One region of the Sulfitobacter sp. EE-36 genome, then DNA from elsewhere that is predicted to be linked to it. Evidence: riboswitches for the same ligand, from Rfam matches in the RefSeq annotation. Region 1 holds a riboswitch; each other region holds the start of a gene.

What was found. A riboswitch is a leader RNA that binds a small molecule or an ion and turns the genes downstream of it on or off. The one in region 1 is predicted to bind cobalamin.
Region 2: linked by a shared signal. The riboswitch ahead of EE36_RS11835 (ABC transporter substrate-binding protein) and the one ahead of bluB (5,6-dimethylbenzimidazole synthase) in region 1 are both predicted to bind cobalamin.
Region 3: linked by a shared signal. The riboswitch ahead of EE36_RS05035 (energy-coupling factor ABC transporter permease) and the one ahead of bluB (5,6-dimethylbenzimidazole synthase) in region 1 are both predicted to bind cobalamin.

The regions. Positions count from the first base shown of each region.
Region 1 is NZ_CH959310.1:1,530,504-1,533,707, forward strand. Features, by position in the region: gene EE36_RS10010 (BCCT family transporter) at 1-565, opposite strand, end outside; gene EE36_RS10015 (hypothetical protein) at 932-1,693, shown strand; cobalamin riboswitch at 1,730-1,908, shown strand; gene bluB (5,6-dimethylbenzimidazole synthase) at 1,958-2,638, shown strand; gene EE36_RS10025 (hypothetical protein) at 2,877-3,204, shown strand, end outside.
Region 2 is NZ_CH959310.1:1,923,033-1,926,236, forward strand. Features, by position in the region: gene EE36_RS11830 (iron ABC transporter permease) at 1-879, opposite strand, end outside; gene EE36_RS11835 (ABC transporter substrate-binding protein) at 900-1,916, opposite strand; cobalamin riboswitch at 2,060-2,259, opposite strand; tRNA gene EE36_RS11840 (tRNA-Glu) at 2,382-2,456, opposite strand; gene EE36_RS11845 (SDR family oxidoreductase) at 2,641-3,204, opposite strand, start outside.
Region 3 is NZ_CH959310.1:485,794-488,997, reverse strand. Features, by position in the region: gene cueR (Cu(I)-responsive transcriptional regulator) at 6-392, shown strand; gene cobF (precorrin-6A synthase (deacetylating)) at 402-1,154, opposite strand; gene EE36_RS05035 (energy-coupling factor ABC transporter permease) at 1,216-1,899, opposite strand; cobalamin riboswitch at 1,972-2,188, opposite strand; gene cobA (uroporphyrinogen-III C-methyltransferase) at 2,215-2,931, opposite strand; gene EE36_RS05025 (cobyrinate a,c-diamide synthase) at 2,928-3,204, opposite strand, start outside.

The DNA.
Region 1 (3,204 bases):
TCGTGGCCGCCATACCCAAACGAACCGCTTCGGCCTGATCGCCCGCGGCCGCGCCCAAAGGTGCCCAATCGGTGCGCAGGCCGTCTTCGCCAACAGCAGTGCCACCCATGGAGCTCGAGAAATGCGATAGTGGTTCAGAGACGCCATAGAACATCAGACCGATGCCCATGCCCGCCGCGAACAGCATCGAGAACCATCCAAGGTAGGTATAGTCGGGGCTTGCTTCGGCCCCGCCAAGACGCACACGGCCCAAAGGCGTGACGATCAGGAACAGGCAGAACAGCACAAAGATGTTGCCGGCAGAGATAAAGAACCAGTCAAAGCCCTTTGTCACCGACGAGAACAGCCATGTGAACAGCGCGCCAGACTGTTCGGGCAGCGCGAGTGTATAGAATACAAAGGCAACAATACACACACCCGAGATCGCGAAGACCGGGTTGTGAATGTCGAAGCCGAAGGGCCCCACGCTGCCTTCTTTGTTGTCTTGGCCGATCTCGTAATCCGTGTCGATTACGGCAGCGGCCCCGTCGGGTGTCGGGATACCCGGCGACGTTTCATCTGTCATTAGATGCTCTCCATTTTATGTATTTGCGACTAATCATAGCGCAACTCCGACAAAACGACCACCGCTGCGCGGGAAATAAGTAAATGAATATCATGGCTTAGCCCCCGGAAGCGGGCTTGACGCCCCGTTTGCGGGTCGCGGGCTATGCGTTTTTTCCGTGGTTTACCGCGAATCCCCTCTTTGGATTCGCGTGAAACACCGGGGCCGTTCCGCGTGCCACACTGCCCACGCCCGTCTGAACGGAGGGGGCAACCGCACCGCAGAATAGCGCCCTATCCCAAAAGATATGCCGGCCTATCCGTCCATGGCCCCGACCCACCTGCTTGCGCGAATGAAAGCGCGAGCGTCTGCGGTCACCATGGTCCCATGACAAATTTTTTCATCATGGGGGATGATATGAAAGTTACTTGCACACTACCAATTATCGCAACCGCGGCACTTCTGGCCGCTACCACTGTCAGCGCCGAAGGGTTCAGCCTGTCCGGTGCGCGCTCTGCCATGCAAAGCGACATCTCGTTCAACGTCATGCAATCCGCAGGGCAGGGTCAGATCAAGCTGCGCCATAAGGTCCAGCCCAAAGCGCAGGTCCGGTCCAAAACCGTGAGCAGCCGCAGCCGGTCTTTCCAAGAGCTCAGCGGGGTCAGCACGGCCGCGGACCTCAAAAGCCTCATCGCTTGGGCCGAGGCGGGTCCAAAGGGCTATGACGCCGTGCAGTACGGGGCCAAACGGCTGCCGCCACAGCGTCCGACGCAAATGACCATCGGCGAGATCTACCGCTGGATCGACCGCACGCCGGGCCAACCGCATGCCATCGGTCGATACCAATTCATTCCATCCACGCTGCGCAGTCTGGTGCGACAGGCGGGGCTAAGCAAGAATGACCGCTTTACCTCGGCGGTGCAGGACGGGCTGGCGGATATCCTTTTGGTCGATGCGGGGTTTAACGCGTTCAAGAAGGGCAAGATCAGCCGCCACCGCTTTATGGAAAACCTCGCACGTATCTGGGCCGGTTTCCCGACCTCTAACGGGCGGTCCTATTATCACGGCTATGCAGGCAACAAGGCCGTCATCTCGTGGAACGAGTTCGACGCCGTGATGAAGAAGATTTTCGCAACCAAACGCGGCTGATCCCCGCGTTAGGGCTTGTTCCGGGCGGACAGCCGTGGCCCAATGGCCGGGTCTGGTGTCCGCCTCGCGGAAGAATCGGGAAGCTGGTGAAACTCCGGCACGTGCCCAACGCTGTAATGGGGATGGTTTGCGCATAGGCCACTGGAATATTCCGGGAAGGCGCGCGGACCAGACGACCCTAAGTCAGAAGACCGGCCAGACAGTACAGCTTGCCCCGCATGGACAGCGGGATTGGCGCATAAACGTATTGTTGGGGACTGAACAATGCCGATACCCTCTGCGCTGGCACCCGCCGCGCCTTTTTCAGATGCTGAACGCGACGCCGTCTACAAGGCGATCTTTACCCGCCGCGATGTACGCGATCAGTTTTTACCCGATCCAGTGGCCGAGGATGTGTTGCACCGAATACTGACCGCCGCGCATCACGCACCGTCCGTCGGGTTGTCACAGCCGTGGAATTTCATCGTCATCCGCGATCAGGCCGCACGCGATCAGGTCTGGCACGCCTTCAACCGCGCAAATGAAGAAGCCGCACAGATGTTCGAGGGCGCCCGCCAGACAACCTACAGGTCGTTGAAGCTCGAAGGCATCCGCAAGGCACCGGTCAATATCTGCGTGACCTGTGACCGCAGCCGTGGCGGTAAGGTCGTGCTGGGGCGCACCCATAATCAAAGCATGGATCTGTATAGCACCGTCTGCGCGATCCAGAACCTCTGGCTTGCCGCCCGCGCCGAGGGTATCGGAATGGGCTGGGTCAGCGTGTTCCGCGATGCCGATCTGCGTGACCTGCTGAAGATCCCCGACCGGATAGAAATCGTCGGCTACCTGTGTCTGGGCCACGTGGACGAGCTTTACCAGACGCCCGAACTTGAGGTGAAAGGCTGGAGCAAACGGCTCCCCGTGGACGAGATGATCTTTGACGGTACGTGGCAGGGCGACCCGTAGTCACTGCCCGTCCCGCGCACGTTGTCATCTCCCGCAGTGCGGGTAATTTGCGCGGTCAGCGGAACTATGCCGGTTCCCTGACGTTGCCTTTGTGAAGCCAGTGCATCCCGCGTCTGGCACGCAAAGAGGAAGTATTCAAAATGGGCGGTATCATTTATCTCGTTGGTCTTGTGGTCGTGGTTATGGCGGTGCTGTCGCTGGTCGGCTTGGCGTAAGCAAACGCCGGGGAGGCATTTACATGAACACGACACTCACTGAAAAAACTGCCGATGGATCCTATGTCGACTGGCCCGCAATTTTCGCGGGTACCGTTGTCGCTGTGGCGATCGGCCTTTTGCTGACCACCTTCGGCGCGGCACTTGGCCTGTCGTCGATCACGCTGGACGGAACCGACAACTCATCGACGCTTGAACTGGTGCTCACCGCGCTGTGGATGGTGATCACGCTGGTCGCCTCTTATCTGGCCGGTGGTTATATCGCGGGCCGCATGCGCCGCCGCGTCGAGAGCGCTACGGATGATGAAGTCACTGCACGTGACGGGATCAACGGTCTGGTTGTTTGGGGCC
Region 2 (3,204 bases), 390 kb from region 1:
GGAAGCAGGCACAAGGATCGCATGACGGTGCCCCACGACGATGCGCATGGCATGGGGGATCACCAGCCCGACAAAGCCGATCGCACCCACCACCGAGACCATCACCGCCGTGACCAGCGCCGCCGTACCGATCAGCAGCAGCTGCACGCGGCGCACCGGAATGCCCAAGGACGCGGCGCTGTCGCTGCCGAAGGTAAAGGCATCCAGCGCGCGGGCGTGCCACAGACAGGCCAGCAGACCGATCATCGCCGCGGGCAGGGCGCTTAGTACATCGGGCCAGCGCACGCCCGACATATTCCCCAAAAGCCAGAACATGATGGCACGGGCCTGTTCGGCATTGGCCGATTTCGTGATCATCAGCGCGGTCAGGGCGTTGAACATCTGGCTGCCCGCAATACCGGCCAGCACGATCACGCCCGCGGCCCGCAGGCCCACACCGCCCCCCGCCGCCTGCGCCAGCAAGGCGACAAAAGCGAAAGCCACCAGCGCCCCGCTGAACGCACCGATAGACAGCGAGATGGCACCACCCCCCAGCCCGAGGATGGTCACTGCAACAGCACCCGTGGACGCCCCCGCAGAGATGCCCAGCAGATAGGGATCCGCCAGTGCATTGCGCAGCAGTGCTTGCAACACGACGCCCGACAGCGCCAGACCGGCGCCACAGCACATCGCCACCACGGCCCGCGCCATGCGGTAGTTCCACACGATGCCCTCGTCGATCTTGTCCACCGCATAGCCCGCGTTCAGCGCCTTGTTGGCCAGCACCTTCAGCACCACCAGCGGCGGGATAGAGACCTCGCCGATGGCCGCACCAAATAGCAGTGCGGCCAGCAGCACCGGCGGGATGATCACCCACCAGTGCCACTGCGGCCTGCGCATCACAGAGCGGTCGATTGCGGTCATTCGGCCAGATCGAAACCGGACAGCGCGTCAGCCATCGTTTCCAGCGCATAGATCGCACGCACGGTGGGGTCCATCGCATGGGCGTCCATGGTGATGATGCGGCCCTCTTTCACCGCGGTCATCTCGCGGGCGACGGGGTCGTTCATCAGGAAGTCGCGCTTTTTCTCGATGTCATCCGCGGGGAAGCGGCGACGGTCCATTTTGGCAAGCACGATGAAGGTCGGGTCGGATTTCGCCAGAGTCTCCCATCCGACCAGCGGCCATTCCTCGGCCGAGGTCACGACGTTTTCAACGCCAAGCTTGTCCATCATATAGGCGGGCACACCCTGTTGACCTGCCACATAAGGGTCCGCCGCCATCTCGGACGACGAGAACCAGAACAGCGCCGAGGTGCCTTGCGGCAGGTTCAGCGATTTGGCTTTCTCGACCGCCTTTGCCTCGCGCGATTGCAGGTCTGCCAGCAGCGTGGCACCGGCGTCTTGCGCGTTGTAGATGCGGGCGAGCTCTTCGATGCTGGTATACAACTGCTGGGTCGTGAACAGTTCAGATCGCGTGCCGTCCGCGCCGACAGAGTTATCCTTGGCCGCGCAATCGGTGGGCATCACATAGGTTGGCACGCCCACCTCGTGAAAGCTGTCGCGGGTGCCGACCATACCTTCGGGGCCGACGTGCCATTCATACATCACGGTGACCAGATCGGGGCGTTTGCCCAACACGCTTTCAAAGCTGGGATCGTTGTCCGCCAACCGTTCAATCGCATCGTTCGTCTCTTTGAACTCTGGCAAAACGGGGCTGAACCAGACAGAGGTTCCCGCGATCCGGTCCTGCTGGCCCAGCAGATACAGGATCTCTGTCGTGGATTGCCCGATGGTCACGGTGGTCTGGGGTGCCGCGTCAAAGCTGAGCGTATGGCCGCAGTTGTCGATCGTCAGCGGATAGTCTGTCTCTGCGCCAAGCGCGGTGCTGCCCGCAAGGCTCGCAATTAGGGTCAGGCTGGAAAAAAATGGTTTCATATCAAGGGCTCCGGTTGGTCCGATGCCGGGGTCTTTGAATAGAAAGAGAAGGGGCCAGCCAAACGGCGCGCGGGCGCATTTTGGTCTGCGCGTAAGGTAAGATCCGGTCCCATCATCATCCTCTCCCGAGCAACCCCGCCCGGTGTTTCAGGTTCAGTGTCGGCAGGTCTCCTGACTGACGGATCGCGGCTGTCCCCGCCTTCCCGGACCTTTAGGCCCAGTGGCATGATGGAGGTAGCTCACCGTCTACAGTTGCGGGGGCAGTTCCGGTTCATCCACACCAAAGGGCGGATGGCGAATTCCCTATTATTTCCCGAAGGAAACCGACCCGGTTTCGATGACAGTTGTCCGCCCACCCGTCAAGTTGCGTTTTTGCGGTCGTCATCGCGTGACAAAGGCAAATAACGCAGGCCACGGTTCCGCAGAACGGACGAGAGGCAAATAACAAACGGATGGAAAACCAAGTGGCAGCCCGTAGGGGAGTCGAACCCCTCTTTTCAGGTTGAAAACCTGACGTCCTAACCGATAGACGAACGGGCCACTTAACTTGTGAGCGCTTCTTTAGGCAAAGCCATCGGCGGGCGCAAGTGCAAGCCGCATGAGAAAGCGGGGAAATACGGCAAAAAAATCACAGATTTTGATGCCGTATTCAAAGGGGCGTATGGCGAGAGGGGATCGTCGCGTGAAAGGCGCGCCGCGCGCGGGATGAGGGCGCGCGTTTCCCTTAGATTTCCCAGTGAAAACCTGTCGCTTTTTCGGAGACGGTCCAGAGTTTCTCCATCACGGGTTTGTCGTAGGCATGGGGGTTCAGCGTGCCTTTGCCAACGGGCCCTCCGGTTTGCAGCCATCCGGTCGGGCCATAAAGCGCGCGCTGCGCCAACCCGTCTTCGGTCGCGCACATGACCTCGGGATACGCGCCTTTTTCGGCGGATTGCACCATTGGCGTCTTGCTCATCATCCACCAGGTGACCCGTGTGAAAAGCCCGCCGCTTGTGCTGATCAGCGAGGTCGCCGACGCGCCGGGGTGGCAGACGTATACCTCAACGCGGCTGTCGGTGGCTTTCAGCCGGTCCTGAAGCTCATAGGCAAACATCATCTGCGCCAGCTTGCTTTGGCTGTAGACCGCGTTGGCGCTATAGTTCTTGTCCCAGTTCATGTCGTCGAACTGGATCGTCTTGATCCCCATGTTGTACCCGAGGCTGGACACCACAACGATCCGGCCCGCGCTTTCCTGAATGCGATCAAACAGCATCCCGCACAGCAGGAAGTGCCCATAGTGGTTGGTGCC
Region 3 (3,204 bases), 1.0 Mb from region 1:
CGTCTATGAACATCGGTGACGTGTCGAAAAGCGCAGGTCTGCCTGCCAAGACCATCCGCTACTACGAAGACATCGGTCTGATCACGCCCGCGCGTGACACCAACGGGTATCGCAGCTTTTGCGACAGCGACGTGCATAAGCTGACGTTTCTGGGCCGTGCGCGGGCCTTGGGCTTCACGATCGAGAATTGCCGCGACCTGCTGGCGCTTTGGGATGATCAGGATCGCGCCAGCGCCGATGTCCGTGCCATCGCCCAGCAACATTTGGCGCAGATCGAAAGCAAGATCGCGGACCTGCAAGATATTCGTCAGACCTTGACCCATCTGGTGCATGAATGCGCTGGCGATGACCGCCCCGACTGCCCGATCTTGCAACGGCTCGAAAAGCTGTAGCGCGCGTGTCTACCGGCGCAGCAGGTAGATATCCATGATCCAGCCATGGGCGGCGCGTGCCTCTGCCCGTGTTGCGATGATGCGGTCGCAGACCTGATCCAGCGGGCCTGCGATGCGACGCTCGTTCGGCATGCCGGCATAGGCGGTCCACCAGATGTGGACGTCGCTGTGCTGCCGCAACACCTCGAAGGCGCAGGTGCCGTCCAGCATGACGGCAATCGTATCTACATCCTGCGGCCAGCCATGATCGCGCAGCTGCCGACCGGTGGTGATGGTGACGGGATTGCCGATGGTGTTCAGCGGGATCGCATGGCCCGCCGTCAGTACCTGAAGCGAGGTGATCCCCGGCACGACATCGACGGCGAGTGTGACGACCTTTTGCAACCGCTCCGCAATGCGCAGGGTGCTGTCATACAGCGACGGATCCCCCCAGACGAGGAAACCGACACGGCCGCCTTGGGGCAGGGTGCGCTGCATCTCGGCCAGCCAGACCTGTGCAATGGCATCATGCCAATCGTGGACGCCCGCGTGATAATCAGGGTTGGCGGCGTCGCGTTTGGGCAGGGTGAATTCGTGAATATCAGGCCCGTCCGACCGCAGCACCTGGGCGCAAATCTCGTGCCGCAGGCCGGCCAGATCATCCTTGCCCGCGCCCTTGGACGGAATCAGGATCACATCGCAGGCATTCAACGCGTCGATGGCTTGTAATGTCAGGTGTTTGGGATTGCCGGACCCGATGCCGATCAGTGAAAGCGTAAACATCTTGAGGCTCCGGCAGGGGGTGACGCGGCCCGCAGAATAGGGGGCCGCGTCGGGTCTTGGATTATTCAGCGGCAGTCTGTGTCAGACGCTTGGTGAACAGCGCGCTGCCCGCGAAATCGCGCAGGGTTTTCGCGGCGGCGAGCACGGCCAGATCCACCAGCGGCTCGATCAGGATGACCATCATATAGGCCCCGCCAAAGCTGGCCACAGCGGCGATGTTGCTGGCGGCAAAGCCCTGACCGTAGATGGCCCAGAAGGCGACCCAGCCCACAACGCCCGCCTGAAACGCGGTCGACAGCTTGAGCGCTTGAACATAGGTCAGATCAACATAGGCGGTATTGGGTGCGATGATGCGTTTGGCCAGCGCCGAGACCATGAACAAGGGCACCAGCAGCGTGGTGACGTTCATCGTGTATTGCGGCAGGTCGATGGGGGCAAAGAACACGCCCTGCGCCAGCAGACCAAGTGCCAGACCGGCAGCCGCAGGGGCCACGCCGAACAGCAGGAACAGGGTCGACCCGAGGATCAGGTGCACTTCGCTCACGCCCACGGGGAAATGCGGGAAGACCTGGAAAAAGACAAAGGTCAGCGCGGTGGCCACCACGGCCCCGCTCGCAAAAGGCACGACGCCTTTCTCACGGACAGAGTCCATTGCGGTTTTCGCGGTATAGGCCGCAGCACCGGCGGCGGTGCCATAGGACAGGACCAGCTTGGCGCCGGTCACGACTTCGGGTTCGATATGCATATTCAGGTCTCCTTACCGTCTTCCCCGACGGCATAATGTGAAAGCCGCCCCGGGGGGGCAGCCAGTTGGATCGGGGATCATCCCCATGACGGCAGGTCTCCTGACTTTGTGCGTCCATGCGTGCCGCGCCTTCCCAGGCGGTGTGGCCCAGTGGCAATGCGGGTTGCTCTTCACTTACAGGTGCGGGGGCAGTTCCGGATTTGGCACCTTTGCTTTGGCACCGCACCGTATTCCCTTTTCACCCCGATTGCCCGAAGGCGCACGGGGAACCGTCCGGAATAGGTGGTCATTTTCGGGTTGGTTTTGTCAAGTCATCTATTCGGTCAACGGCCCGTAAAGGATCAGCGCAGGCGCTGACGTTGCGGGATCCAGTGGCAGATGGGCAAGGCTTTCAACCGTGTGGCGGCTCAGCTTTTGATCGGGGGTCGATACCGCCTCTGCCAGCAGGGCAGGGGTCGAGGGCGGCAAGCCCGCCGCGATCAGCCGCGCGGCGAAACCCGCAAAGGTGCGGCGGCCCATGTAGACGACCGTGGTCGCCGTAGGGTCGGCCAGCGCCGCCATGTTCAGATCTTCGGGCAAGGCCCCCGATTCGCCGTGGCCGGTGATGAATTGCACCCGCCGCGCGGTCAGCCGCCGTGTCAGTGGGATCATCGCTGCCGCCGCCGCCGAAGACGCTGCCGTCACACCGGGGATGATCTCGAAGGCGACGCCTGCCGCTTTCAGCGCGGTCAGCTCTTCTTCAAGCCGGCCAAACACGCCCGCGTCCCCGCTTTTGAGCCGCACCACCCGCGCGCCGGTCAATGCGTGTTCGACCAGCAAACGGCTCACGTGATCCTGCTTCGGAGACAGCCGTCCGGCGCGTTTGCCCACCCCGATCAAATCCGCCTCGGGCGAGACATGTTCAAGGATCGGACCCGCCGACAGATCGTCGAACAGCACGACTTCGGCCTCTTGCAACCGCTTTACCGCCTTCACGGTCAGCAGCTCGGGATCACCCGGACCGGAGGAGACGAAAGAGACGAAACCGCTCATGATGCCCCCGCAATCAGGTGAAAGAAGGTGCCCGTCGCATGGCCGCGGCGCGAGCCTGTCTCGGGCACTTCGGCCCCATTGGCATCGACCACCCGCGCCAGCGGTGTATCGGGCTGCGACAGGATCGTAGAATAGTGGAATTCATGCCCCCGCAACCGCGCGCCCGCGTCATAGCCGGGGCCGGGTTCGTTCAGCGTGGCAAGCCGGTAGCCCAGATGCATCTTGCGCTTCTCGTAGCTGGTTTCCAGCCCCAGCAGCCCCGCCATCTGGTGC